DNA from 2 places in the Stenotrophomonas sp. PS02300 genome. Region 1 is predicted to be linked to the other one. Evidence: riboswitches for the same ligand, from Rfam matches in the RefSeq annotation. Region 1 holds a riboswitch; the other holds the start of a gene.

Region 1 (9,872 bases):
TGATGTGGCCATCGGCCGCACGGGTCACGCTGCCGCAACGGCTGGAATCACCCAGCACGTAGCAATCACGCAGGATGCGATCAACGGAGTCGTCGATGATCATGTTGCTGATTTCGTAGCGGTACCAATCCAGCGAGACGTCCAGGCCCTGCACCCAACGCGGGCTCCAGACCAGACCCACGGTCTTGCTCTTGGAGGTTTCCGGCGACAGGTTCGGGTTGGCACCCGAGATGAACTGGTCACCCGACTGGCACGGCGTGGTCGAGCACGGGACGTTGCCCTGGCCCAGCTGCACGTAGTCGGCCGGAGCGCCACCGGCAAGGCAGGCGGCATTGCCGGCCACGCTGCCCGACACGCCAACGGCGCACGGATCGGTGTAACGCTCGAAGCTCGAGCTCAGGCCGCCGTACAGGTCGGCGATGGTCGGAGCGCGGAAGCCCTCGGCGTAGGTGCCGCGGACCAGCAGCTCGTCGATCGGACGCCAGGTCAGGCCGAACTTGCTGTTGGTGGTGCCACCGAAGTTGCTGTAGTCCGAATAACGGCTGGCAACGTTCAGGGTCAGTTCCTTGGCGAACGCCATGTCGGCCAGGATCGGCACGTTCAGTTCGAGGTAGACCTCGTTCAGATCGTACTCACCCTGGGTCGGCTTCTGGCCCAGGCCGGTGGACATGCCCGACTGTGCGAAGGCGTCCGGCACGTAGCTGCCTTCTTCCTTGCGGTGCTCCACGCCCACGGCGAAGCCGAGGTCGCCGGCCGGCAGGGTCACGATGGAACCCGACAGGTTGGCGGTGAAGCTGGTGGTCTTGGTCACGCCACGGGTGGTGTAGGTCGGGAACAGGAAGTCCTGCAGCTCCGGATCCGCCAGCGAACCCTGGCCTGCAACGCCGTACGGCAGCAGCGGGTTCCACGGACGGCAGTCGCCCAGTGCGATCGGGTTGGCAGCGGTACCGCACTGTGCCACGCCCTGCGCATTGATGAAGGACGCACCCAGGGCCTGCTCGGAAGCGATCAGGCTCATGTCACCGCGCTGGGTCTTGATCGACTCATTGCGGTTCCACAGCGCGCCGACGTCCCAATCGAAGGACTTGCCGGCCAGCTCGAAGTAGCCGCTGACGGTCGGGGCGAAGCGCAGGGTCTTCAGCTGGCTGTCGGTGGTGCGCGGCACTTCCCACAGGCGGCGACGGAAGTTGACGTCCTGGCCGACCGGGTTGAAGGCGCTTTCAGCGGTCAGCGGGGTGCCGAACGAGGACGACTGGTACGGGTAGCCGGCGATCTGCTGGAACGTGTTGCGCTCGTTGTAGAGCACATCGGTGTTCAGGCTGATGGTGTCGGTGAAGTCGTAGGTGCCGTTGACGTACAGCGACTTGCGCTCGATACCGGTCAGCAGGCTCATCTGCTCGTTGGAGTTGGCGTACTCCTCGGCGGTCAGCGTGTGGTAGTCGTTCGGGTTGTTCGGGTTGCCACCCTGGTTCAGGGTCTGCCACACGGCCGTCTTGGAATCGGCACAGTTGACCTGCAGCGGGTTGCACCAGCTGCCGTACTGGCTGATCGGGCTGCCATCGGCGGCCACCGAGTTCGGACCACGGCCGCCATCACGGCTGTACCAACGGTCCTTGGCCCACACCGGATCCTGCTTGGAGTATTCGGCCGACAGGGTCAGGCTGCCGCGTTCGCCGGTAGCACCCAGGGTCATCGAGTACTGCTGGTTCTCGCCGTCGCCCTGGTCGTACTGACCGAAGTAGACGTTGACTTCACCGCCGTCGAAGTTCTTGCGGGTGATCACGTTGACCACGCCGGCAATGGCGTCGGAACCGTAGATCGAGGAGGCACCGTCCTTCAGGACTTCAATGCGCTCAACGGCCGACATCGGGATCTGGCTCAGATCCTGGTAGCCGCCGGTGGTGGCGCCGAGGCGCTTGCCGTTCATCAGCACCAGGGTGCGCTGGGCGCCCAGGTTACGGATGTCGACGTAGTAACCGCCCACGTTCTCGCCCGAGGACAGGGAGTCCGAACGCGAGATGGCCGGCGAGCCGGCCGAGGTCAGGTTGTTCAGCACGTCTGCGACGTTCGAGAAGCCCTGCTTTTCCAGGGTTTCGCGGGTCATCGTCAGGATCGGCTGCTGGGTCTCCATGTTGGCGCCGCGAATACGCGAGCCGGTGACCGAGATGCGATCCAGGTCAGTGGTGCCGGAGGCTGCTTCCTGTGCCGAAGCGAAGCTCGGCACGAGCGCCAGCGCAATGCCGGCCGGCAGAAGACCCAGCCGCACTGCGGGAGTACGAAAATTCATCAATCTCTCCAAGGTACGTTAGTAGCGTGTTAAACCGCCTCGGAAAGTTACGATTGCGTTACCGTTAATTATTTGCGCGATGCCACCGGACTCTTTGCCGACTTTGGCGAAAGCGATCCGCCGGTCTGCCGATAGCCCGACGCGGACTGGCCATAACGGGCGCGGAACGCACGCGCGAAGCTGCAGCAGTTGTCGAAACCGCTGGCGGCAGCCACTTCGCCGATCATCATGTCGGTGTCGCGCAGCAGGTCCGCGGCGCGCTCCAGGCGCAGGCGCGCCGACAGCGACTGCGGGCTTTCTTCGTACAGGCTCTGGAACGTCTTGGACAGGTACCAGCTGGAGAAATTGGTCAGCTCGGCGAGTTCGCCGATGCGCACCACCCGGTGGCTGTTGCCTTCCAGGTACAGGCGCGCACGCTGCATGCGGCCGAACACCTGGCGCTTGCGGATGCGCGAACGGCCCGGGCAGCGCTGCACGCCGGTGGCCATGCCACGCTGCATCGAGGCCAGGTGCAGCAATACCGGGCGCAGGGCCTGCGCGGGCTGGCCGCTGGCCAGCGCATCGCGCCACAGGCGCAGTGCTACGCGCACTTCGCCGCGGCTCATGCTGCCGCGGCCTGCGTACAGGCTGCAGTCGGCCAGTTCGCCCAGCGCGCGCAGCGCTTCAGGCGCCAGGCTCAGGCCGATGCACAGGCCATCGCGGCCGGCCTGGATCATCGGCTTGGATTCCTTCTCGAACGCGATCCACTCGCGCTGGCGCAGGCGGAAGCGGCCTTCCTTCGATTCGACCCACGCGCTGCCACGCAGCTGCATCCACACGGTGAAGGTGGTGCCAGCCGTCTGCAGGCTGCCCAGCCGGGCCACGCCCAGGCAGGTCGGCAGCGGACCGTCGTCGACGATCTTGTCCAGGGAGAGCGATTGGCCGCGATCGGCGAGGGAAAGCTGACGCATGACGTACACCGGGGTTTGCCGTTACGGGGCACCCGTTTTGCCAAATGAGGCGGTCTGCGTCAGGACGATTCAACGAGATTGATGCGAATTCGTCACGATGCCGTTACGAAAGAAGTACGACGACTACTTTCCTTTCCAGAACAACAGGTTGGGCACCGAGGAAAACACCGGGCGGGGCGGTTCGGGCAGCGTCATCACCCCGATGTCGGCGCCGTCGGCGACTGCCAGGGCCAGGTACAGGGCGCTGCCATCGGGCTGCGCGCTGAAGCCGTTGCCGGCGCTGAGCCGATCGGCGTCCAGGCAGTACTCCGCCCCCTGCGACGGGCTGTTGATCCGTGCGAATACGGTGGAGCAGTCGGCCCGGCTGGACAGGTAATCCAGGCTGCCATCACGGGCCACCGCCCAGGTGCGGTAGCGCCAACGCGACGGCCGGTCCTCGCTGACCTGCTGGATGCTGGCCGGATCCAGCCGCAGATCGGCCGACCACAGCCCGCCTGCCGCCAACCGGGTGAACAGCACGCGCTGGTGGGCCGCATCCAGCCGCGCCTGCGACACCCCATCGACGTGGCCGAGCAGTTTCCACGGCGTGCTGCGCCGATCGAACAGCGACAGGCGCATGCGCTCGTCATGATCGCGTTCCACTACCAGCACGTGGTCGTTGTCACCGGCATACAAGGCCTGCAACGGCTGCGCCACCGGGACCGGCAGCGCCACGATCTGCTCATCGCGCGGCGACACCTCGTAGATCACCGGCCGCGCCTGTGCATCACGGCCCGATACCAGCAGATGGGTGCTGTCGGGCGACCAGTCGGCGGACTGCCGGGTTTCAGGACGCAGGCCTTCCACCGGCCGCAGCGATTCGGGGCGCGACAGGTCGGCCCACCACAGCCCGTAGTTGCCGGAACGATCGGAGGTGAACACCAGCTGCCGGCCATCGGGCGCCAGCATCGGCTGGCCATCGCGGCCGTTGGAGGGGAACAGGCGTTCGGGCGTGCCGGGGCGGCCGTCCTTCACCGGCACGCGGAACAGGCCGAACTGCGCCTTGCGGTGCACGAAGGCCAGCATGTTGTTGCTGCGCGACAGTGCCGGCGACTGCGCGTCGTCCAGGCCCACATCGCGCAGCGTGCGCGTTTCAGTATCCAGTTCGTACAGGCGTGCTTCGCTGTCCACGCGGCGCCCGAACACGATGTGCCGGCTGTCGCCGCGCCAGGCCCAGCCACGGATCTCGGCCGAATCGTTGGTCAGCTGTTCGGGCACGCCACCGCTGGCCGGCAGGCGCCAGAGGTCGCCGATCTGCGGGTTGCGCACGAACACGATCCAGCGGCCGTCCGGCGAGAAACGCGGGGCGTAGTCGAAGCTGTCGTCGGCAACCTGGTAGTCCACCGGGGTCCAGGCACCGCTGGCGATGTCCAGCACGCGGATGCCGCGATGGGCGTGCCGGCCGGACAGCGAGCCGAACACCAGGCCGCGCCCGTTGGGCGTCCAGTCGAAGCTGAGCAGCTCGGTGCCGTCGCAGCGCGTAACGTGGCGGATCGCACCGCCGGTCGCGCTGGCGATCAGCACCTCGCAGCTGCCCTCCGGGCCAAACCGCGCAAACGCGATATCGCGGCCGTTCGGCGACCAGTTCGGGAAGCGGTCCGAATGGCCCGCAGGCGTATCGGTCAGCAGCCGTGCCGGTGCGTTGCCGGAAGTCTGCACCTTGATCGCGCTGCCGCCGCCGGCCGCATCGTCGGCCTCATAGGCCACCTGCGACCCATCCGGGGATACGGTCGGGTAGGTCTCGAAGCCGGCGGTGGCGGTAATCAAACGATAGGGGCGCTGCGGGCTGCCGACCACGCGGCTGCCGTCTTCCAGCACGCCACTGCCTTCGGGCCCTTGCGGCGGTGGCGGGCGCTGCAGCAGCAGCGCGGCCATCACCAGCAGGGCGACGAACATGCCCAGGCCGATGGCCAGGAACACATAGCGCCGATTGCGCCGCCAGCGGCTGCGCGGGCGCGGCGCGGGAGTGGCCGCGGCGAACACGGCGGCCAGCGCATCGCGTTCGTCCTCATTGGGCGCGGCATCCACGTCCGGGCCGGGCTCCACCAGCACCGATACCGGCTGCAGCAGCCGGTAACCGGTCTTGGCGATGGTTTCGATATAAGCGGTTCCGGCGTCATCGTCGCGCGAGAACGCCTTGCGCAGCTGGGTGATGGCCTGGGTCAGCACATCGTTGGTGGGCAGCGTGTCCGGCCAGACCTCGGCGAACAGTTCATCGCGGGTCACCACCGCACCGGGCACGCGCATGAGCACCTTGAGCACACCCAGTGCCTTGGGCGTGAGCCGGCGCGGACGACGCGCGCCCTCCACCACCACCTCACGCGACGACAGCGTGATGGTGCAATCGCCGATCCTCAGGCGGTCGGCAGCGGGTGTCTCACTATCCAGGCTGATCATTCCGGCGCTACGTAATACAACTGAACAACAGGAACGCAGCATTCATCGAATCAACCACAGATCGAACGAACCGCCAGATTCCGCACACGTCATCAGTGCAAAGGGCAAAGACACTGAAGCGCGCGAATACTAGCCTATGCCGGTTAACTGCGCCTGTGCGCGCAGAGGACACCAGGCCTCTCTCGCCGACGAATCCACATAAATTGCTTCAACATTCGCGCCTCTTGGCGCGAATTTTTTATCTGCGATTCAGCAACTTTTTAGCGTTGATTCAGTAATTTTTTATCGCCGATTCAGTTTCGCGCGTTGCGGATCATGGTCAATCCGACCAGTCGCGACACCACCAACGCTACGTACATCACGCCTGCGAACTGTTCCAGCATCACCAGTGCGCGTGCCTGCGGGTGCACCGGCACCACGTCGCTCAGGCCCACCCCGGATAACAAACTGAAGCTGAGATAAAGCAGCTCCATCCAGGTGCGCAGTTCGCTCTCGCTGGTGGCCACGAAACTGCCCGGGTACCACTGCTGGCAGACCGCGAAGGCGAAGGCGAATGCCCAGGCCAGCAGCGTGAAGGTGGCGCCCGCGGCGAACAGCTCGTCGCGGGTCACCTTGTGGTCCTGCAGCATGTAGGCGATCAGGCTGCCGGCCGTGTAGAAGTACAGCAGGCATTCCAGCAGCTGGGCGGTGGTGACCAGCGCCGGCCGCCCCAGCAGCGCCCCCGAGAGGGAGAACACCACCGAGGGAATGGCCAGCAGCAGGGCCACCCACATGCCCAGCGGGCTGCGCCGCACCACCCACAGCGCCAGGCCGAGCACCGCGATGCCGAAGGCGCCGAACAGCGCGCGGCCGGCCCCGGACTCGTCCATGGCCGGGTACAGCAGCACGCCCAGCAGCTGCACCCCCAGCAACCAGGCCGAGGGGTGCCGGCGGGCGATGGCCAGCCATCGGGTGGTGCGCGCTATGGCCATCGTGGTGTCCCTGCCCCTGTGTCGGTGGCCGAAGCTTAACGGCTGCCGCGCTGAGGCGGCATGACGGTCCGCCTTGGCCGCCCGTCCTGGCGGGTCACGACCAACGGTCGTGACCTACCCCGCTTGGCCCGCTGCGTAGTCGCGCACGTCCTGGGTGATCTTCATCGAACAGAAGTGGGGGCCGCACATCGAGCAGAAATGGGCCTCCTTGTGCGCATCCTTGGGCAGGGTTTCGTCGTGGAACTCGCGCGCCTTTTCCGGATCCAGGCCGAGGTGGAACTGGTCTTCCCAGCGGAACTCGAAGCGCGCCTTGCTCAGTGCGTTGTCGCGCACCTGCGCGCCCGGGTGGCCCTTGGCCAGGTCGGCGGCGTGGGCCGCGATGCGGTAGGCCATGATGCCGTCGCGCACGTCCTGCCGGTTGGGCAGGCCCAGGTGCTCCTTGGGGGTCACGTAGCAGAGCATGGCGGTGCCGTACCAGCCGATCATCGCCGCGCCGATCGCGCTGGTGATGTGGTCATAGCCCGGCGCGATATCGGTGGTGAGCGGCCCCAGCGTGTAGAACGGCGCCTCGCCACATTCGCGCAGCTGCTTGTCCATGTTTTCCTTGATCAGCTGCATCGGCACATGGCCGGGGCCTTCGATCATGGTCTGCACATCGTGCTTCCAGGCGATCCTGGTGAGCTCGCCCAACGCTTCCAGCTCGCCGAACTGCGCGGCATCGTTGGCATCGGCAATGCAGCCCGGGCGCAGGCCATCGCCCAGCGAGAAGGTCACGTCGTAGGCCTTCATGATCTCGCAGATGTCCTCGAAGTGCGTGTAGAGGAAGTTCTCGCGCTGGTGGGCCAGGCACCACTTGGCCATGATCGAGCCGCCGCGCGAGACGATGCCGGTTACCCGATTCGCGGTGAGCGGTACGTGGCGCAGCAGCACACCGGCATGGATGGTGAAATAGTCCACGCCCTGCTCGGCCTGCTCGATGAGCGTGTCGCGGAAGATCTCCCAGCTCAGGTCTTCGGCGCGGCCATCGACCTTTTCCAGCGCCTGGTAGATCGGCACGGTGCCGATCGCCACCGGCGAGTTGCGCAGGATCCATTCGCGGGTTTCATGGATGTGCTTGCCGGTGGACAGGTCCATCACGGTGTCACCGCCCCAGCGGATCGCCCACACCAGCTTCTCCACTTCCTCGGCGATGCCGGACGACACCGCGCTGTTGCCGATGTTGGCGTTGATCTTGGTCAGGAAGTTGCGGCCGATGATCATCGGCTCGCTTTCAGGGTGGTTGATGTTGTTGGGCAGCACCGCCCGACCGCGCGCGATTTCCTCGCGCACGAACTCCGGCGTGATCGAGGCCTGGATGGAAGCGCCGAATGACTGGCCGGGATGCTGCATCAGCAGCGCCTTGTCGCGGATCGCCTCGATGCGCTGGTTTTCGCGGATCGCCACGAACTCCATTTCGGGGGTGATGATGCCGCGACGGGCATAGTGCATCTGGGTGACATTGGCGCCGGCCACGGCGCGGCGCGGTTGCAGCCGCGACGGAAAGCGCACCGCGTCCAGCCGCGCATCGGTTTCGCGCGAACGCCCGAACGCCGAGCTGGGCCGACCCAGCAGTTCGGTGTCGCCGCGCTCGGCGACCCAGCCCGCACGCAGCGCCGGCAGCCCGGTGGACAGATCGATGCGGGCCTCGGGGTCGGTATAAGGACCGGAGGTGTCGTAGACGGTCAGCGGTGCGTTGTCGCCGCTCAGCGCGATCTCGCGCATCGGCACCTGCAGGTCGCTGCGCGAGCCGGGCACGTGGATCTTGCGCGAGCCGGGAATCGGTCGCGTGACCGATTCAGACAGCTGCTGGGCCTGTTGCTGCAGGGCGGAAAGGTGTGCGTTCATCGGGCATCGTCCTGGGTTGTCGGTGCGAGGGTTCGCACGGCGAGGGACGAAGCGGCGGCGCACGGCCGGCGCACGGCGCGCGGATGCCAGGCGGGGGCTGGGCGGCGCGGTGCATCGGCTGTTGCGAAGCTTCCCTACGCCGGTATCAACCGGATCAGGTTCGAAGGGACTGTCTCAACCGTGGCCACATGGCCGCGGTACCCCCGCTTCGGGGCGGATTAGACCACACCTGCACCGGAAGTGTGAACAGCCATGTCATGCCGCCTTGGCTAGACTGCCGCGCATGGTATTCCGACTCTCCATCGCCCTGGTGGTGCTGCTGGTGCTCGCCGCCGGCGTGGCACCGGACCCGTTCAACGAGATCGTGCGCGGCGGGCTGGTGCACATCATCCGCAGTGCCGGCTGGCTGTACCTGCTGGTGGTGTTCATCACGCTCTCGTTCCTGCTCTATCTCGCCTTCGGCCGGCTGGGCTCGCTGCGGATCGGCGGCGAAGACGCCGAACCGGATTTCTCCAACGCCAGCTGGATGTCGATGCTGTTCGCTGCCGGCATGGGCATCGGCCTGGTGTTCTGGGGCGCGGCCGAACCGGTGTCGCACTTCGTCACCCCACCCGAGGGCCTGCCCCCACAGAGCATGGAAGCAGCGCGCGCCTCGATGCGCTATGCGTTCTTCCACTGGGGCCTGCACCCGTGGGCGATCTACGCGCTGATCGGGCTGGCGATGGCCTGGTTCCAGTTCAACCGCAACGGCCGTGGCCAGATAAGCGACCTGCTGCAGCCGCTGATCGGCGCGCACCATCGCGGTTGGATCGGCACGGTGGTGAACGTGGCAGCGGTGGTGGCGACCGCCATCGGCGTGGCCACCACGCTGGGCTTCGGCACCATCCAGATCGCCGCAGGCCTCGAGCGCGTGTTCGGCCTCCACGCCGGCGCCCCACTGCAGCTCACCATCATCGCCGTCGCCTTCGTGCTGTACATGGCGTCCACCGCCAGCGGCGTGAACCGCGGCATCAAATGGCTCTCCAACTTCAACCTCGGCCTGGCCGCGGTGCTGCTGGCGCTGGTGCTGGTACTGGGCCCCACTGCCTTCATCTTCGATACCTTCACCACCACCATTGGCTCCTACCTCAACCAGCTGGTGACGATGAGCCTGCGCATGTCGCCGTTCTCGGGCAGCACCTGGGTAGCGGACTGGACGATCTTCTACTGGGCGTGGTGGATCGCCTGGGCGCCGTTCGTCGGCTCGTTCATCGCCCGCGTCTCGCGCGGGCGCAGCATCCGCGAATTCGTGCTCGGCGTGGTGATCGCGCCCAGCGTGCTCGGCTTCCTGTGGTTCTCGGTGTT
Region 2 (20,015 bases), on a different contig from region 1:
GCAGCGACGGCGCGGGCGGCGCCGCGGCCGGATTGCGCGGCACATGGTCGGGGTCGATCCAGTGCACGCCGCGATCGGTCGCGAACCAGATCCGCCCCTGCGCATCGCCCTGCACCGACGACACGCCGCCGGTCTTTTCGGTGCTGCCGCGCAGGCCATCGAGCACGCCGAAGCGCTCGAAGGCCACCGCATGCGCCGGGTCGGCACGCCAGCGCGCCAGTTCGGCGGCCGGCACGCGGGTGAGACCGCTGCGCCCGCCCAGCCACAGTTCGCCATTGGGCCGCAGCAGGATCCCGGTGGTGTGCTCGAAGCGTTCACCACCCCGGCCCAGCAGCCGCTGGAAGTGCTCAGTCGTGCGCATCGACACGCCGCGCGCCGCGCCGGCCCAGAGTTCCTTGGCGTGGGCGCGCAACACGCCGATGCGCCCGATGTCCGGGCCATCCTGTCTCAGGTCGCGGCGCCGCCCGTTCTCGAACACGCCGATCGTCTGCCCGGCATCGGTCCAGATCCGGCCCTGCGCATCCTCGGCCAACGCACGCGGAGTCACGCCCGCCTGCATGCCGTACTTCGCGTTCTGCATTTCCCACCGGCCGTTGTACAGGCGCAGCAGGCCGCCGTTGAGCCGGCTCACCCACAGCCCACCGGCGCGGTCGCTGCTGATCATGCCGATCAGGCCGTCGCCTTCCAGTTCCGGCGGCAGCGCTACCTTTTCCAGTCCGGTGGCGCCCAGCCGCGACAGCGTGCCGCGCGCACCGCCCACCCACAGCGTGCCGCTGCCATCGCGATGCAGCGAGGTCACCCCTTCCATGTCCGGGCCACCCAGTTCTTCGATGCGGGCGCCGCTTGCCTGGCTGGGATCGGGGCTGACCCACATCGGCCCGCGGTCCGCATTGCCGACCAGCAGGTGGCCATCGCTGCCCACCGCCATCGCAAAGGACTGGTCGCGGCGGGGCAGCGCGATCGGCGCCAGCGCGTTGTCGCGGAAGCGGTCCAGCCCGTTGGCGGTGGCGGTCCAGATGTTGCCTTCGCGGTCTTCGAAGATCGTCCAGACCACCTCCGACGTAAGCCCTTGGGCGGGCCCGAAGTACTCCGGCGACGGCAGTGCCACCCCGGGCCCCGGCGCTCGCAACGTAGTGGCCTCGCGCACCCGTGCGATGCCGCCGGAGGCGCTCAGCCACATGCCGCCATCGCGATCAAAGCGCAGGCCGGCACCCTTGAACGCCGGCTCCAGCCAGCTCACCGTGGCACGGGCGTGGCGCGGATCGGCATCGGCGCGCGCCAGCGGGCGCACACCCCAGTAGTCGGCCGCCCACAGCGTGCCGTCGGCGGCCTCATCGAAGTAGGGGATCTGCACCGGCTTGGGATAGGGCTGGAAGCGCGTCGCACCCGGTGCCAGGTGCACGATGCCGAAGGCCTGGTTTTCCGAATACGCCACCCAGAGGCCGCCCTGGCGGTCGGCGTACAGGCGCTCCGGCCGCCAGCCGGGGTCGATGCCCATGTCCTGTGCGGATGTCCAGGTATCGGTAGCAGGGTCCAGCCAGACCACGGCCACCGGGGTGATCGCCCACAGCCGCTTGCGTGCGTCGCGCGCAAACCCCATCACCGAACCGAGCGGTACGTCATCGCGCTGGTATTCGTACTGGCCCGGTGCAGGACCGCCAACCCGGCTCATGCCGCCATTGAAGTAGCCCACCCACAGCGAGCCGTCGGCCTCGGCCTTCAGGCTCAGCACATCGTCGTCGATCAGCGGCGTCCCACCGGCCGTGGTGATGCGCTCGAAGCGCACGCCATCGAAGCGATAAAGGCCCTGTCGCGAACCCAGCCAGAGCAGCCCATCAGGCGTCTGCGCAAGGGAGAAGATCTGCGCAGGCGCGCCGTCGTCGGCGGTCCAGCGGTCATGCCGAAGCTGCGAAAGCGCGCGGTCGGGCGACAGCGCATGGGCCGAAGGCAGCCCGGATATCGCAAGCACCAGACAGAACAACAGCCGCCAGCACGCAGCGCCAGCGTGCCGGTTCGTGACGTGCACAGGAGCAGGACGAACCGGAAGCCAGGACATATGCGGCAGGCCAATGGGAGTGTGGCGGGTCGCGGCCACCCCGACAGGACAGCACGCGATGCTGGCGGAGTATGCCACGCGTTAGACAGAGCTGAAGCTGCAGTCTGGGACTCGGTAGGGTCGGTCGCAAGACGACCGCCGATAGCAGTAATCGGCGCGCCAGACGCATGATCCCTGTCGAAGAAAAAAGCAGAAGTTGAAACAGCCAGAGAAGTCACTCAATCATGTGCACATAAAGCTTCTCTGCCCACTCGCGGATGTCCAGGAAATAGCGAGCGCCACATCCGTTGCACCGCGCCGGATGATCTTCATCGCTGCCGCGCTGATTCTCCAGCGCAACGGCCAATACCGGGTGTCCGCATTGCGTGCAACAGAATGCGAGGTTATTGCCGTGGGCGTCGGCGTCCAGGATCTCGCCATCGGCGTCCATGACAAGAAAGCCAGTGATCTTCATACGGAATTCTTCTCCTTATGGGCACCGATGCCAGAGTGAGCCAGAAGATACATTGCGCTCTATCGGTTTGCGCGGGTAACTGAGGTGCTGCGTTACCCGTTTCACGGTCATGCGTCCCAGCCCTGATCACTGACGTCGGCAGTCGTCTGGCGACCGACCCTACCGACCCCCAGCCCGTCGCTTTCAGCATTCAGCGCTTGCGCCCGCCAACCTAACACTGTTAGATTCGCCCCCTAACACCGTTAGGTAGAAGCCCCCAGTGCGTCAGCCCATCGCCCGGGACAACATCGTCGGTGCCGCCTTCAAGATCCTCGACGAGGCCGGCATGGAGGGCGTGACCCTGCGCAAGGTGGCCTGCACGTTGGGCATCCGCGCGCCGTCGCTGTACTGGCACTTCAAGAGCAAGCAGGCGCTGGTCGATGCCATGGCCGACGCCATGATCGTGGACGTGGCCCGCCACATCCCCGACGGCCAGCTGTGGCGGCAGACCCTGCTGCAGATTGCCCGCGAGTTCCGGGTTGCGTTCAAGGCCCGCCGCGACGGTGCGCGGGTCTACGCCGGCACCTTCCTGGCCACCGAGAACGTGCTGCGGGTGGGCGAGGCCAGCATCGCCGCGCTGGTTGGCGCCGGTGCGTCGGTGCGGTTCGCCGCGACCGCCTCGATGGACCTGGTGTATTACGCGATGGGCTTTGTGATCGAAGAGCAGTCCTGGCCCGGTGACGGCAGCATGGAGGCGCTGGGCGAGGCCTTCATGGCCCTGGCCGAAGCGCGTTTCCCGCACTGCTGGGACGCCCGCGAGGTCTGGAGCGAGGTCGATTTCGACACGCGCTTCGAACAAGGCCTCGGCCTGATGCTGGACGGCATCGAACTGCGCCTTGCGCGCGCCGCCTGACCCCCTTTCCCCTGTTCCCGCTGTTCCGACACGGAAGCTCACTGATGCGCGCCTCACTTTTCCGCTGCACCTCCCTCCTGCTGGTGGCCACGCTGCTGGCCGCCTGCGGCAATAAAGACGACAAGGCCGCCGCCGACGCGGCCGCTGCCTCGGCGTTGCCGGTCTCGCTGGCCACCGCCCAGCAGCAGCCCATGGCGCGCACCGTGCTGGTGTCCGGCCCGGTCACCGCGTACGAGGAAATGCAGCTCGGCGTGGAAATCAGCGGCCAGCGCGTGACCGCACTGCCGGTAGACGTGGGCCAGTGGGTCAAGCAGGGCCAGGTGCTGCTGCAGCTGGACCACCGCACCCTGGACAGCGAACTGGCGCAGGCCGATGCCTCGCTGAAGCAGGCGCAGGCCTCGCAGGAACTGGCGCGCCTGAACTACGAGCGAAGCGCCAAGCTGGCCGCCCAGCAGCTGATCAGCGAAAGCAGCCTGGACGAGCTGCGCGCCTCGCGCATCAACGCCGAAGCGCAGACCGCCACCGCCCGTGCCGCCCGCGATGCGGCCAAGCTGCGCCGTGACTTCGCCGACCTGCGCGCGCCGGCCGACGGCCTGATCTCCAAGCGCCTGGTGCAGCCCGGCCAGGTGGTCTCGGCCGGTACCGAACTGCTGCGCCTGATCCGCGATGGCCGCCTGGAATGGCGCGCCGAACTGCCCGAAGACCAGCTCACCGGCGTGGCCGTCGGCAACACCGTGGAACTGCCCTACGCCGACGCGGTAGTCAGCGGCCGCATCCGGGCGGTCACCCCGGGCGTGGACGCACAGACCCGCACCGGTACGATCTTCGCCGACCTGCCCGAACCGGGCACGCTCAAGCCGGGCGTGTACGTGGAAGGGCGCATCGTCACCGGCGAAGGCCTGGCGCTGACCATTCCCACCGCCGCCATCGTGCAGCGCGACGGCCACAGCTACGTGTTCACCGTGAACGACAAGCAGCAGGCCGCGCGCCTGCGCGTGCGCACCGGCCAGGCCGTGCAGGGCCGCACCGCGATCCTGGAAGGGCTGAAGGTGGGCGACCGCGTGGTGGTGGATGGCGCCGGCTTCCTGGGTGAAGGCGACCGCGTCCGCGTGGTGGCCGATGCCAAGGCGAGCGCCAAATGAATATTTCCGCCTGGGCGATCAAGCGCCCGTTGCCGGCACTGCTGATCTTCTTCGTGTTGTGCGTGGCCGGCCTGTGGGGCTTCTACCAGCTGCCCGTGGCGCGCTTCCCCGACATCGCATTCCCGATGACCACCGTCACCGTGACCCAGCCGGGCGCTTCGCCCAGCCAGCTGGAAGCCGAGGTCACCCGCAAGGTCGAGGACTCGGTCGCCACGGTCAACAACGTCAAGCGCGTGATCTCCTCGGTCAGCGAGGGCGTCAGCACCACCACCATCGAATTCCAGCTTGAGGCCGACCTAGCCACCGCGCTGGACGATACCCGCGATGCGGTCACCCGCATCCGCACCGACCTGCCGCAGGACATCCAGGAGCCGGTGATCTCCAAGGTCGACATCGGCGGCTCGCTGATGACCTACGCGCTGGTCGCCCCGCACATGACGCCCGACGAGGCCAGCTGGTTCGTCGACCGCGATGTATCGCGCGCGATGTACGGCGTGCCCGGCGTGGCCCGGGTCACCCGCGTGGGCGGCGTGCAGCGCCAGGTGCGCGTGGACCTGGACCCGAACGCCTTGATCGCGATGGGCATCACCGCCGGTGACGTGTCCCAGCAGCTGGCCCGCATCCAGGTGGAACGTGCCGGTGGCAAGGCCGAGATCGAAGGCGCGCAGCAGACCATCCGCACGCTCGGCACCGTGGGTGACGCGCAGGCACTGCGCGACTACTCCATCGCGTTGCCCGATGGCCGCGCCGTGCGACTGTCCACCCTGGCCAATGTCACCGATGCTGCCGCCGACCCGACCGAGGCCGCCTTGCTGGACGGCAAGCAGGTAGTGGCGTTCTCGATGTCGCGCACGCGTGGCTCCAGCGAAGTGAAGGTCGAGGCCGGTGTCCACACCGCGCTGGACCAGTTGAAGGCCAGCCACCCGGGCATCGACTTCCGCCTGGTCACCACCGCCATCGATGAAACCCACCGCTCCTACGACTCGTCCATGACGATGCTCTGGGAAGGCGCGCTGCTGGCGCTGCTGGTGGTGTGGCTGTTCCTGCGCGACTGGCGCGCCACCTGGGTGTCGGCGCTGGCGCTGCCGCTGTCGATCATCCCCACCTTCGCGGTGATGTACTTCTTCGGCTTCACGCTCAACATCATCACCCTGCTGGCACTGTCGGTGGTGGTCGGCATCCTGGTGGATGACGCGATCGTGGAAATCGAAAACATCGTGCGCCACCTGCGCATGGGCAAGCCGCCACTGGAAGCCGCGCGCGAAGCCGCCGGTGAGATCGGCAACGCGGTGATCGCCACCTCGCTGACCCTGGCGGCGGTGTTCGTGCCGGTGGCATTCATGCCCGGCATCGCCGGCAAGTTCTTCCGCGAATTCGGCTGGACCGCCGCCACGGCAGTGTTGTTCTCGCTGCTGGTGGCGCGCCTGCTCACCCCGATGATGGCCGCCTACCTGCTCAAGCTGCATGGCGAAGAGAAGCCCGAATCGAAACTGATGACCTGGTACCTGGGCTGGGTGGACGCCGCGCTGCGCTACCGCGGCCGGACCCTGTGGATCGCCACCGGCCTGTTCGTGGCCTCGCTGGCGCTGGTGCCGTTCATCCCGGCCACCTTCATTCCGCAGTCCGACCTGGGCCGCAGCAACCTCAACCTGGAATTGCCGCCGGGCACCCGCCTGCAGGAAACCGTGGCGGTGGCCGAGCATGCGCGCGCGCTGCTCAAGGACATGCCTGAGCTGAAGCAGGTCTACACCGCCGTGGGCGCCGTGCTGGACCTGGGCGACCCCAGCGCCACCGGCGTCGGCGAAGCACGCAAGGCCACGCTGGTGCTGGACTGGGGCGTGGCCGACGACCGTGACCGCGACCAGCGTGCGCTGGAACGCGATGCCCGCCAGCGGCTGGCGGATCTTCCCGGCGTGCGCGTGAGCTATGTCAGCTCCGAGCCGGGCAACCTGCTGCAGCTGGTGCTGTCCGGTGATGACCCGCAGCGCCTGCAGGATGCGTCCACCGCACTGGAGCGCGACCTGCGCGGCATCCAGGGCCTGGGCAGCGTGACCTCCACCGCCTCGCTGCTGCGCCCGGAACTGCAGATCGTGCCCAACGCCGCACGCGCCGCAGACCTCGGCGTGGCCACCCAGGACATCGCCGAAGCGGCGCGCATCGCCACTGCCGGCGATTACGAGCAGCGCCTGGCCAAGCTCAACCTGCCCGATCGGCAGGTACCGATCCGCGTCGGCTTCGCCGAAGCCACGCTGGCCAACCCGGCGCTGATCGGGCAGCTGCGCGTGCCCGGTCGCGACGGCCCGGTGCCGTTGGCTGCCGTGGCCGAGATCCGCCAGGGCAGTGGCCCGTCGCAGATCTCGCGCTACCAGCGCCAGCGCAACGTGACCCTCACCGCCGAACTCAACGGCCGCCCGCTGGGCGATGTGATGACCGAAGTGCAGGCGTTGCCCAGCGTCAAGCAGCTGCCCCCGGGCGTGACCTTCCTCAACACCGGCGACGCCGAAGTGTTCGTGGAGCTGTTCATCGGCTTCATGCTGGCGATGGCCGCCGGCCTGATCTGCATCTACATGGTGCTGTTGCTGCTGTTCAACCACGCGCTGATGCCGGTCACCATCCTGGCGGCGGTGCCGCTGTGTGCCGGCGGTGCCTTCGGTGCGCTGCTGATCACCCAGAACATGCTGTCGCTACCGGCGTTGATCGGGTTGCTGATGCTGATCGGCATCGCCACCAAGAACTCCATCCTGCTGGTGGATTACGCGGTGATGGCCGAAGACGAGCAGGGCATGAGCCAGCACGATGCGTTGATCGATGCCTGCCGCAAGCGTGCACAGCCGATCATCATGACCACCCTGGCAATGGGCGCCGGCATGATGCCGATCGCGCTGGGCTTCGCGGGTGATTCCAGCTTCCGCGCACCGATGGCGATTGCCGTGATCGGCGGCCTGATCACCTCCACGCTGCTCAGCCTGATCGTGATCCCGGCGGCATTCACCGTGATGGATGACCTCGGCGAATGGATGTCGCGGAAGTTCCGCCACCGCTCCACGCACGGGGGACATTGACGGCAACATCGGCAGATCAGCGCGCGCAGCGGATCGCGCCCCTATCCTTGGAATCCAAATCCCTGGGTAAGGTACCAAGCCATCACAGCGCTGTTGAACAGTCCGTGGATGATGGCGCGCTGCAGGAAGTTGTATTCGTACCTCAACGCAAGCACGCACAGCACGATCGAAAACGGGAACGCAAGCAGCATCACACTTGGGTGGGATAGCGCGAAGATCGTTGAGATGATCAGTGAAGCGGGAATGCCCGGGTGGATGTAGCGGGAGACGGCGGGGCCGATGACGCCAGCGCAGCCGCGCAGCGCGAGGTGCCGTGCCAGCTTCTCCTCGAACAATGGAGCAATCAGCCCGGTAGCCACGAAGCCGGCGACCACGTCGATTGTTCTCAGGTTGGCCCTGGCGGGGAACTTGAAGTCGGCAACGTTCGGAAGGGCGTAGATGAGCAGCCACCCCGCCAGGAACGCCAGCGCGAGAGCAACGCATGCGGCCAGAAGCCATGCTGACCACGCCCGCCGAGGCTCATCGGGGAACAGAAGCACAAGTGCAACGAGGGCCGTGGCCTCTACGATGCTCTTTGCACCGTAAACGCCGGCGTCTGAAAGAACCATGCCGGCAAAGCTGACTGCCACCCACGTAATGGCCGAAAAAATCAGATGGTTTTCAGGAGTGGGAGCAGGTCGCTTCATTTCACATCGCTAATGGAACAGGTGGATGGCACATGCCCCCGGCGCCACCTGGGCCGGGGGCATGTGGATCACTTGGCCATCAGGTTGTAGGCGTCGTACAGATCGCCAAGGTAGGCAATGCCGCTCAAGGGTGCAAACCGACCGTATGCCTTGGCGGCCTGCCCAAGGTCGTCGAACGTGCCGCTTACGCCGAAGGGGCCAAGGTTGACGGAGTAGTTCAGCTCGCCGCCCGAAACGCTGTTCACTTCATTGAAATCCAGATTTCGCATACAAAAACTCCATTGTTGAATTGAAGGCAGTGCCGCGTGCCGAACGCACAGCTAAACGACGTAACGTTACCAACGCGCTTGAGGATCGGCGGTGATCATCCTCAATGTGATCAGCCGAAGAATCTTATCGTCGTACTGCAGAAGCGTGTATCAGAGAAGTCTTACACCTGGTAGTTGTACAGTGTGGTGCCGCCGTAGACTGAACTTGCAAACAGGGTGTCATTCGCAGGTCACCGGCGATATCAATACTCCGGCGGTCGCCACTTTCATTGATGCCAATGCACCCGACCGGTTCCTGTCCTCGCGTCTCGCTTCTCGCCCTGTTGCTTTCTGCTTCCGTACAGGCCATCGCCGCCGAACCGGCACCCGCTGATGACGCGCGCACGCTGGACCAGGTACAGGTCATCGGCCAGGCCACCAGCTTCGCCAAGACCACCGTGAGCCAGGAAACCCTGCAGCGCCAGCAGATCCTGGGTAGCGTCAACAACGCGCTCAATGAACTGCCCGGCGTGGTGGTGAGCGAAGCGGACGCCACCGGCTCCTCGGTCTGGGGTACCCAGATCAGCATGCGCGGCTTCGTGACCAACCGCGACACGCAGCAGATCGGCACCACCATCGATGGCCTGCCCAACGGTGGCTCCGGCTACGGTGGCGGCTCGTTGGCCAACCGCTACATCGACACGTTGGACCTGGAGACCATCGAGGTCAGCCAGGGCACGGCGGATATCTCCTCGCGCTCCAACGAAGCGCTGGGCGGCACGCTGAACTTCCTCACCAGCGACCCGCTGCAGGACGCGCGCCTGCGCATGGTGGTCGGTGGCGGCGACAACGACGCGCGCAAGTACTACGTGCGCTATGACACCGGCGTGCTCGGCGGCAACACCCGCGCGTGGGTCAGCGCCTCGTCGGCTCGCGTCAACGACTGGATCGACGGCAGCGGCCATGTCAGCAACGATCACCTGGCCGCCAAGTTCATCACCGAGCTCGACCGCTGGACGCTGAGCGGCTACGCCTCATACAACGATGCCGACGAACCCGAGTACACCAGCGTCACCCCGGAAGCATTCGCGACCAACCCGGACCGCGACGGCCTCACCGGCACGCTCACCGGCATTCCCTATCTGGACCAGAACTTCCGTTCCGGCTCGCGGGCGCTCCGCGAGAACACCTTTGGCTACCTGCGCGGTGCGTTCGACAGCGGCAACGGGTTCAAGCTCTCGCTCACCGGCTACGCGCACAAGATGGAAGGGCGCGGTGACTGGCTGCCGCCCTATCTGGTGCAGGCGCGCAACGATGGCGCGGGCGCGCCGGAATCCGAATACCTGGGTGGCAGCACCGTGTATGGTGGCAGCGCGCTGGGCCAGTTCTACTTCGTGAACCCTGATGGCAGCGCCGCGCAGATGCGCGCCGGCTGCGTGCCGCGCGCCGGGTTCAGCGCCGAGTACGACCCCAACTGTTACGCACCGGGCGTGCAGGGCGTGCAGTCCTACCGCCATTCCCACTACGACAACGACCGCGCCGGCTTCACGGCCGACGTGGAATGGAAGCAGACCCTGGGCACGGTCGACAACACCGTGCGTGCCGGTGTGTGGCTGGAACAGTTCGACCGCAGCGTGCGCCGCGACTGGCACCGCCTGCTCAACGTCGGCACCGACATCAGCTTCGACCACCAGCCGTACTGGGTGCAGTTCGAAGACCGCTACAAGACCGACGAGCAGATGTACTACGTGGAGGACGTGGCACGCTTCGGGCCGTTCAGCGCACGCGTGGGCGTCAAGCAGTTCTTCGTCGACCAGAAGCGCAACCGCGTGATCGGCAGTGCCGAGAACGTGCGCTCGGATTCGAAGTCCGACCCGCTGATCTCCGCCGGTGGCACCTGGACGCTGCCGGTGGAAGGGCTGGAACTGTTCGGCGGCTTCTCGCAGAACTTCGCTGCCATTCCTTCCGGCGTGCTCGGTGAAACCGACGCGCAGCGCTTCTCGCGGGTGGAACCGGAAACCGCCGACAACATCGAGCTCGGCCTGCGCGTGAGCCGTTGGCCCTTGACCGGCTCGCTGACCCTGTACAACATCAAGTTCGACAACCGCATCGTCTACCTGCCCGCGCGGCTGGCCGACGGCATCGATTACCTGGACGAGACCGATGGCGTCTACGAGAACTTTGGTGGCGTGGAAAGCACCGGCCTGGAAGCCGCGCTCGGCTATGGCTGGGACAACGGCTGGCGCATCAATGGTGCCTACACCTACAACCGTTCCAAGTACCTGGGCAGCGGCAACGTGGCGCGCGACACCGAACTGGGCATCGTCGATGGTGCACAGGTGATCGGCCAGCCCAAGCACGTGCTGCTGGTATCGGCCGACTGGCAGGGCGACAGCTGGAACTTCGGCCTGTCCGGGCGTTACCTCGGCGAGCGCTACCTGGATGCGGCCAACGACAACCGCCTGCCCTCGGCCACGGTGTTCAACGCCAACATCGGCTTCGACCTGCAGAGCCTGTCGCCGAAGCTGAAGGGCGTGGGCGCCAACCTGGTGGTCAGCAACCTCACCGACCGCCGTTACCTGGCCGGGGTGGACGGCAGCGATTCGGCCTTCATCGGTGCGCCGCGCACCGTGGGCTTCTCGGTCCGGGTCGACCTGTGAGCCCGGCGCGCCCGCCCTTGCCCGACAGCAACCGGCGACGGCTGCTGCAGGCGGGGCTGGCCGCAGGCATCGGCGCGCTGATGCCCAGCATCACGCGTGCGGCGGCGATCGCGCCGCATGCGCGCAGCCGCAGCCTCGAGGATGTGCAGCACATCGTGGTGTTCATGCAGGAGAACCGCTCCTTCGACCACTATTTCGGCACGCTGCCCGGCGTGCGCGGCTTCGGCGACCGCTTCGTGGTGCCGGCCGCGCCGCTGGCCGCCAGGCAGCCACGCCGCAACATCTGGTTGCAGCCGAACGCAGCCGGCACCCACGGCATCGCCCCGTTCCCGCTGGATACCGCCGCGCACTTCGGTTACATGCGCGTGGAAGGCACCCCGCACACCTGGCCCGATGCGCAGCGTGCGTGGGACCACGGGCGCATGGCGCACTGGCCGGCGGCCAAGCAGGACCATGCGATGGGCTACTACCGCCGCGATGACATGCCGTTCCAGTTCGCGCTGGCCGAAGCCTTTACCGTGTGCGATGCCTACCACTGCGCGATGCAGGCCGGCACCAATCCGAACCGGCTGTTCCTGTGGACCGGCCACAACGATCCGCACGCACGCGGCGGCGGCCCGGCCGTGGCCAACTCGCACGACAACTTCCCGGAACTGGGCGGCAACCCCGATTCCTACACCTGGACCACCTACGTCGAGCGCCTGCAACGGGCCGGCATCGACTGGCGGATCTACCAGGACATGGCCGACAACTTCACCGACAACCCGCTGGCTGGCTTCGAGCCATTCCGCCAGGCGTGGCGCGGCGCGCCCGGGCATGACGCGGCGCTGCGCGAGCGCGGGGTCAGCACGCGTGGCCTGGCGCAGCTGCGCGAGGACGTGCTGAAAGGGCAGCTGCCGCAGGTGAGTTTCATCATTGCCGATGCCGCCGGCAGCGAACATCCCGGACCGTCCAGCCCCGCCCAGGGCGCGGCCTATACCGCGCGCGTGCTGGATGCGCTGACGGCGGACCCGGAGGTCTGGAGCCGCACCGCGCTGCTGCTGATGTTCGACGAGAACGATGGCTTCTTCGACCACATGCCGCCGCCTGCGCCGCCGTCGCGTGATCCCGCCGCCGCAGGGGGTTGGGCAGGCGCTTCCGCCGTGTCCACCGAGGGCGAATACCACCAGCAGCCGTCGCCAGGCAACGAAAAGGCCGACCCGCTCGACCTGCGTGGCCGCCCCTATGGGCTGGGCCCACGCGTGCCGCTGTATGTGATTTCGCCGTGGAGCCGCGGCGGCTGGGTCGATTCGCAGGTGTACGACCACACCTCGGTGATCCGCCTGATCGAGCGCCGCTTCGGCGTGGCCGCACCCGAACTGTCGCCGTGGCGCCGCGCGGTGTGCGGCGACCTGACCGGTGCCTTCGATTTCACCGCATCCGATACGCGGCCCTTCGTTGCGTCGCTGCCGGCAACCGCTGCCGTCGCCGCGCGCGCAGCGGCCCTGCCCGGGCGCACGGTGCCGGCGTTGCCGGCAGACCTTGAACCGGCGAAGCAGGAACCGGGGGTTCGCCCGGCGCGCGCGTTGCCCTACCGCCCGCAGGCGGAGATAGCGCTGGATGCGGACAACACCAGGGTGCAGCTGACCCTGGGGTGCGAAGGCGCCGCCGCGGTACTGCATGTCTACGACCGGCTACGGCTGGAGGCGGTTCCGCGCCGCTACACCGTAGCGCCCGGTGCGCCGCTGCACGATCACTGGCCGATACACGCAGGGGAAGGCTACGACCTGTGGCTGCTGGGCCCGAACGGCTTCCATCGGCAGTTCCGTGGCGAGGCGGCTGCCGCTGCACCGGTGCAGGCGTCCGTGCGCGGGGAGGGCGGGCAGCTGACGCTTCAGCTGCACAACACCGCGGCCACCGCGCAGGCGGTCAGCGTACGCGCCGCCGTCTACGCGGGCCGCATGCCGGAACGCGAGCTGCAGCTGGTGCCGGGGCAAACCCTGGAGATCCGCTGGAACGCCGCTCCCACGGCAGGCTGGTACGACCTGGAGATCCAGCAGCCCGGCGTGATGCAGCGCCTGGCCGGGCGCATCGAAGATGGCCGGCCGGGCAGCACCGACCCGGCGCTGGGCACCGGGGCGATGCGCTTCCTGCTCGACTGACGTCTTACGCGCCGGCCGTGGCGGCGCGTTCGATCAGCTTCCAGCCGTTGCCGGACGGATCGCGGAAGCCGGCATCCACCGTGCCGTAGCGCGCCACCGGTTCCTGCATGAATTCCACGCCGGCCGCGCTCAGCCGTTCATAGGTGGCCTGGCAGTCGGCCACGGTCAGCACCACCGGCGGCATCGCGCCCTTTGCCACCAGCGCATTGAGCGCCTGGGCGGTGGCCGCGTCGTGCACCGGCGGGCCGGGCCGGAACAGGCCCAGCTGGAAGCCGGGCTGGTCCGGGTGCTGCACGGTGAGCCAGCGGTAATCGCCATTGCCGGCATCGGTGTGCACCACGAAGCCCAGCTTGCCGACGTAAAACGCGAGTGCTTCTTCCTGGTCGCGCACATACAGGCCGACCGTTTCAATACCCTGGTTCATGGGACCTCCGTTGTTGGTGGGTCCTTTTTACCGGTCCCGCCGCCCAGCCGCTTCTCCGAAACTGAGGTCTTGAGATCGGGCCGGCTGGCGGCGCGCGCGATGCATTCCGGGGCCTGCGCGGCGGTGCCGGCGGCAAGGCTGGCGCGCAGCTCGCCCGGGCTCTGCCCGGTGATGTCGCGGAAGATCCGCCCGAACGTGCCCAGGCTGTTCCAGCCGGTCTGCAGCGCGATCTCGGTGATCGTCAGGTCGGTGTCGCGGCACAGCGCCACCGCGCGCTCAATGCGCCGCGTGAGCAGGTAGCGGTGCGGCGGCAGCCCGAACGCCTGGCGGAACTGCCGCGCGAAGTAGGCCTCCGACACCGCGCTGACCTGCGCCAGCCGCGCCACCGGCCACGCCTCGTGCGGGGCGCGGTCCATGTGGTCCCTGGCCCGCAGCAGCCGGCGCAGCAGTTCGGGGGTCTGGTTCATCCGCGCAAGCCTAGCGCGGTTTCAGCGCCGCCCCGGCATGGCCCGCCGCCGACCAGGCACGCAGGCCCATCACGGCCAGGCCGACGAACACCAGGTACAGCCCGGCGGTGATGTCCAGCGATTTGGCCAGGTACATGCCCACGTAGACCACGTCCACCACGATCCACAGCCACCAGGTGGCCACGTGCCGGCGTGCCTGCCACCACTGCGCCACCAGGCTCAGCGCGGCCAGCATGGCATCCAGCCACGGCAGCGCGGCATCGGTCCAGGTGTGCATGGCCGCGCCCAGTGCGATGCCGAACACGATGCCCACGGCCAGGTCGCGCAGCAGCTGCCGGCGTGGCAGCGGCACGATCACGATCGCGCCATCCTGCTCGGCATGCCGGTGCCAGCTCAGCCAGCCGTACAGCAGGAAACCACCGAAGGCGACCTGCAGCAGGGTGTCCGAGTACAGCCGCGCTTCGATGAACACCACCGCATACAGGCCCACCGCCAGCAGCCCCACCGGCCACGCCAGCACGCGGCGCTGGGCCATCAGCCACACGCCCAGCAGGCTGGCGGCGACGGCGCTCCATTCGAGCATGAGCGCGCTCACAGCCCGAAGGTGACCGACAGCCGCGCCTGGCGCGGTGCACCGGCGAACAGGTAGTAGTCGCCGTAGCTGCTGCCGGTATCACGCCAGTAGAAGCGGTCGAACACATTGTCCACCGACAGCGTCCAGGTCACCGGATGCTCGCGCAGCGCGTGCTGGAAGCGCAGGCCGGCATCGAACACCGAATACGAGGGCGCCTTGACGCTGCCATCCACCGTCGCCGCATTGGACGAGGCATAACGCCAGCCGCCGCTCACCGCCAGACCGGACACGAACGGCAGGGCATAGTCCACGTGCACGGCCGCACGCACCTTGGGCACGTTGACCAGCTGCTGGCCGTCGTAGAACGCGGTGCCGGCATCGCGCGCGCGTGCCTGCAGCACGCTGGCGCTGGCGGTCAGGCCGAGCCGTTCGGTGACCTGCCCGTTGGCGGTCAGCTCCAGCCCGGTGTGGGCCTGGGTGCCTTCCTGCACGAAGGTGAAGCCGGCATCGCTGGCGTCGGGCTTGGCGTACTGGAACGGCTGGGTGGTGCGGAACACCGCCGCGCCCAGCATCAGGCCGTCGGTGGCGGCGTACTTGACGCCCAGCTCGCGCTGGCGCGACTGCATGGCCGGCAGGAAGGTGCTGCCGTTGGAGGTCCAGAACGGCGCTTCCTGGCCCAGCGACAGGCCTTCCACGTAGCTGGCGTACACGTTCAGCTGCTCCGTGGCCTGCCACACCAGCGCGGTCTGCGGCAGGAACTGCGACAGGCGGCTGTGCCGTTCCGGGGTACCGCGCTTGTCGTAGGCGCGCTCATCCAGGCGCACATAGCGGCCGCCGGCCAGCCACTGCCAGTCATCGCCGAAGTGCATGCGGTCCAGCGCGAACACCGCGCGCTGCCAGCTGTCCAGGCGCCGCGCGGACGGGCCCGGCTGCAGCGGCGAGGGATCGAACACCGGCACCTGCGCGTCCCCGATGTTGGCCGTGCCCACGTACTCGTTGACGTTCTGGCGCTTGTCCACGGTGCGGTGGAACGCGCTCAGCCCCACCGACAGTTCGTGTTCCACCGCGCCGGTGGTGAAGCGGCCGCGCAGTTCGCCGCGTGCCTCGTCATTGCGGCGCACGTCGTCGGGGCTGCGGTAATCGTAGATGTCGTAGTCGCCGTTGGGCGCGAAGTAGTTGCCCGGCACGCTGCCATCGGCGCAGCCAGCAGCGTAGTAGCAGCCGTACGCAAAGGCGACGTTGTCCTGGATCACCGAGCGGCTGTGGCCCACCGACACGCGCGACTGCCAGGCCGGGCTGAAGTCGTAGGTGTGCAGCGCGGTGAGGTTGGTGCTGTCGATACCCACCGGCTGCTGCCACGGCTGGTGGCCCAGCATGCGGCTGCGGTCCACGCCGCGCGGCAGTTCGCTGCCGCCCAGCAGCTGGTAACCGGACGCCGAGCGCTGCGCGCTGGTCTGGTAGTTGGCATCCACTTCCAGCTTGCCGTGTTCGCCGATCAGCCAGTCGGCGGCCAGCGAATAGAAATTGCGGCGGCCGTCGGCATGCTCGATGTAGGACGAGGTGTCATCCCAGGCGGCGTTGAAGCGCAGCCCGAAGCGCGGGGTCAGCCAGCCGCCCAGGTCCACCGCCGCATAGCGCGAGCCTTCCGAATCGGTGGCCAGGGTGACGTTGCGCACATCGGCGGGACGCTTGCCGACGTAGTTGATGATCCCGCCCGGCGCCATCACGCCAGCGGCGAGGCCGGCCTCACCCTTGAGGATTTCCACCTGCTGCACGTTCTCCAGCGCCAGCCGCTGTTCGCCGGCGATGGACAGCCCGTTGAAGCGGTAACCGGTGGCTGGGTCCAGCGCGAAGCCCCGAATGGCGATGTTCTGGTAATAGCCCACCGGTGCGTAGCTGTCGCCCAGCGAGGCGTCGTGCCGGGCCAGCTCGGACAGGGTGCGCACCTGCAGGCGGTCCAGGAAGGCGCTGTCGAGCACGTTGACCGAGGCCGGGGTGTTCTTCCAGTCGGCGCTGCCGAAGCTGCTCGACGGTGCCAGCGGCGCGGCGGGCTTGCGCGCCTGCACGCGGATGCCGGCCAGGTCGGTGGGCGAGCGCTCGCCTGCGGCGGTGTCGGCGTCACTGGCGTACAGCGGCAGGGCGGCGCAGAGGGCGGCGGTCAACAGCGTGAGGCGGTAGCAGCGGTTCATTCGATTCGTCATCAGCCAGAGGAGACGAAGCGACGGCGCGCAGGCGCACCGGCCCGCAATGGGGGGTGCGCTCGCTGCTCAAGCTCCCTACGCCGGTGCAAACCGGATCAGGTTCCAAGGGACTCTCTCAGCCTGGCAACGCCAGGCACCCCCGCTTCAGTGGCCATTTTCACACCAATCGGCCGCCGTTGCGACCCCGCCGGTTCAGGCAGCGGCGTGCAGCGCGTCCAGCAGGGCCCGGCCGGGGCGGCTGGCGAACCAGTCGGCATGGCCCAGCAGGAACGTGTGGTAGGCCACGTCGGCGTTCGCCGGGGAGCCGGTAACCCCTTGGAAGTACTCCACTTCCGAGAGGGCGAAGTCCAGGTGCACCACCGGCAGCAGGTCGGCCAGCAGGTGTACCTGGGCGGCCGCCAGCGGGCGTACCTGGCGGTAGCCGGCCAGCAGCGCCAGCGCGATATCGGCATGCGCCACCGGGCCCTCGCCGCCGGCATCCAGCCAGGCGATGGCATTGCGCTCGATCGCGGTGGCCAGGTCGAACAGGGCGCTGGTCGGCGAAGCCAGGCCGAAATCGAAGACGGTGCCGATCGTCGCCGTGGCGCCGTGGCCGTGCCAGAGCAGGTTGGAGACATGCCAGTCGTTGTGCCCCCACAGCACCGGCTCGGCGGCCAGCCGCTCGACCACGGCCGCGTGCCAGGGCAGCACCGCGCGCTGCAGGTCGTGTTCCCAGCGTTGTCGCGACAGGTAGCCGGCCAGCGCGGGGCGGTCGGGAAGCTCGCGCTTCAGCAGCGCCAGCGGATCGTGCGCGCGGAGCAGGTCGTCGCGCGCCACCAGCAGGTGGGTGCTGCGCTGGGGCGCGTGGTAGCTGGCAGCCGCAGCGTGCAGGCGGGCCAGCATCGCACCGGCCGTGCGCGCCTGGGCGACATCGTCCAACGGTGTCCATGACGGGCTGTCGCGGTACAGATCGTGCCCATCGCCTTCGGCGTGCACTTCGTAGGTCCAGTCGCCGTGCGCGATCGCGGTGGCGCCGTCGTGCGCGTGCAGCACCTGCACGACCGGCAGTGCGGCCGCGGCCAGGTGCGCGATGAAGCGATGCTCTTCGGTCAGCACCTCGACCGTGCGCACACTCACGTGGTGGCGTTTGACGAAGCAGCGCCGCGAACCGCACGCCACCAGGGCTGCAGCGGAGAAGGGGCGCGGGCTGTGCCACAGCACGCGGCACTCCCCATCCAGTGCAGGGTAGTGGCCGCGCAACCACGCCAGTTCGGTGCCGCTGATCGCCGGCCAGTCTGCAACGACGGCGTCGTTGTCCAGGCCCTGCACGCGGTGATCGGTGTTCATCATGGAAACGTACTTCTTCAGCGGCAGGCCGATGGCCTGTGGGGCAGGTTCACAGCGGGCTGTCGCGCAGCCAGTCGTAAAGCTGCGCATCATTCTTCAAGCCAAGCTTGAGCATGGCATCGCCCTTCTGCCGGCTGATGGTGCTCACGCTCTTGTGCAGCTTCGCGGCGATTTCCTTCACGATCAGGCCACTGGCGAGCAGCCGCAGCACTTCCACTTCGCGCGGCGACAACGCACGCGTGCGTTCATCGCCCAGGCTCTGCGTGCCCAGGCGGTCGATGAGGTTCTTCAGCGTGCGGCTCACGTACGGCTGGCCGCGGTGCACGGTCTGGATGGCCACCGGCAGTTCCTCCATCGACGAGGTCTTGTCGACCAGTCCGAGCACGCCGGTGGAGACCACCATGCGCAGGATCGCCAGGTTGTTGGAGACGCTCAGCATGAGCACCGGCAGGTCGGGATAGTGACGGCGAACCTGTCCGATCATGGCAAAACCGTCAGGCTGCGCGCCGCCGGGCATGGAGTAATCCGTCACCAGGACATCGCACGGATGGGCCTTCAATGCGGCCAGAAGCTCGTCCACGCTGCTGGCTTCGGCCACCACCCGGCCCACGCCGCTGGTTTCGATCACGGATCGGGTGCCGATACGGACCACCGGGTGGTCGTCGGCGATGATTATGCGCAAGCTCATGGAATAGTATGGCCGGTAAGGCAGCGGCCCTTCGGGGCACGTCGCGGTGGGCGGATCACTCCTGGGAGAACTGACAGCATGCGTACCTCGGTTGTCCGCTGGCTGGTCGTGCTGGGCCTGGTGATCGCGCTGGGCGCCACCGCCATCGCGGCTCCGGCGCCTGCACCGTCGCTCTCACCGCGCCAGGCTGAATGGATCGACCGGAACCCTACCATCTTACTGGGGCTGTACGACAGCGGCTGGCCACCATTCGAATTCATGCAGAACGGCCGCCCCGATGGACTCGGCCATGACTACCTGATGTTGTTGACCCGGCAGCTCGGCGTGCGTGTGAAGGTGCGGGTGTATCGCGATTGGGCAGACGTGCTGGATGCGGCATGCCGGGGCGAGGTCGACGTGGTGATGAACATCACCCTCACCCCGGACCGCACCCGCTGCATGGTCTACACCGGCTCCTACGCCGATGCACCGCTGGCCCTGGTGGGCCGGGTGGGCGATACCCGTACCTCGAGCGACCCGGACCTGACCGGGCTGCGCGTGGTCACCGAGCAGGAATTCCTCACCAGCAACCAGGTGCGGGCACGTTTCCCCGCCGCACGCCAGGTGACCGCGCCCAACACCCGGGCTGCGCTGGCGATGGTGGCCCAAGGCAAGGCCGATGTGTACATCGGCAATGCGCACGTCGCCAGCACCCTCATCCGCCAGCAGGGCATTGACGGTATCGCCCTGCTGCGGCCCAGCGACCTGCCGCCCGAACGCCTCCACTTCGGCGTTCCCAATGCCCGCCAGCCGCTGGCCGAAGCGCTCGACAGCGCGCTGTCCACCGTGACCGCCGCGCAGCGCGAGGCGCTGTACAAGCGCTGGCTGCCGCCGCTGCAGTGGTCGGCACAGTCGCGGCTGATCCTGGGCGAGGCCGAACGCCGCATCCTGGCCACCCCGTTGCGCATGGGCTATGCGCCGAACGGGTCGCCACTGTCGTTCATCGATGCGGCCG

The links. Region 1 has a riboswitch for thiamine pyrophosphate ahead of thiC (phosphomethylpyrimidine synthase ThiC). Riboswitches for the same ligand answer to the same signal wherever they lie in the genome.
Region 2: linked by a shared signal. The riboswitch ahead of QMX79_RS03855 (TonB-dependent siderophore receptor) and the one ahead of thiC (phosphomethylpyrimidine synthase ThiC) in region 1 are both predicted to bind thiamine pyrophosphate.

What each region holds. Positions count from the first base shown of each region.
Region 1 covers NZ_JASCOP010000131.1:648-10,519, forward strand. The annotation lists gene QMX79_RS17555 (TonB-dependent receptor) at 1-2,287, opposite strand, end outside; gene QMX79_RS17560 (helix-turn-helix transcriptional regulator) at 2,356-3,237, opposite strand; gene QMX79_RS17565 (winged helix-turn-helix domain-containing protein) at 3,361-5,673, opposite strand; gene QMX79_RS17570 (ion channel) at 5,967-6,644, opposite strand; gene thiC (phosphomethylpyrimidine synthase ThiC) at 6,759-8,528, opposite strand; TPP riboswitch at 8,642-8,743, opposite strand; gene QMX79_RS17580 (BCCT family transporter) at 8,812-9,872, shown strand, end outside.
Region 2 covers NZ_JASCOP010000010.1:18,621-38,635, reverse strand. The annotation lists gene QMX79_RS03915 (sensor histidine kinase) at 1-1,969, opposite strand, end outside; gene QMX79_RS03910 (hypothetical protein) at 2,271-2,510, opposite strand; gene QMX79_RS03905 (TetR/AcrR family transcriptional regulator C-terminal domain-containing protein) at 2,770-3,402, shown strand; gene QMX79_RS03900 (efflux RND transporter periplasmic adaptor subunit) at 3,447-4,544, shown strand; gene QMX79_RS03895 (efflux RND transporter permease subunit) at 4,541-7,606, shown strand; gene QMX79_RS03890 (CPBP family intramembrane glutamic endopeptidase) at 7,648-8,292, opposite strand; gene QMX79_RS03885 (hypothetical protein) at 8,361-8,561, opposite strand; partial or broken gene QMX79_RS03880 (TonB-dependent receptor) at 8,945-11,200, shown strand; gene QMX79_RS03875 (phospholipase C, phosphocholine-specific) at 11,218-13,341, shown strand; gene QMX79_RS03870 (VOC family protein) at 13,346-13,765, opposite strand; gene QMX79_RS03865 (helix-turn-helix transcriptional regulator) at 13,762-14,232, opposite strand; gene pnuC (nicotinamide riboside transporter PnuC) at 14,243-14,815, opposite strand; gene QMX79_RS03855 (TonB-dependent siderophore receptor) at 14,824-16,995, opposite strand; TPP riboswitch at 17,063-17,158, opposite strand; gene QMX79_RS03850 (phosphotransferase) at 17,200-18,336, opposite strand; gene QMX79_RS03845 (response regulator transcription factor) at 18,383-19,021, opposite strand; gene QMX79_RS03840 (transporter substrate-binding domain-containing protein) at 19,100-20,015, shown strand, end outside.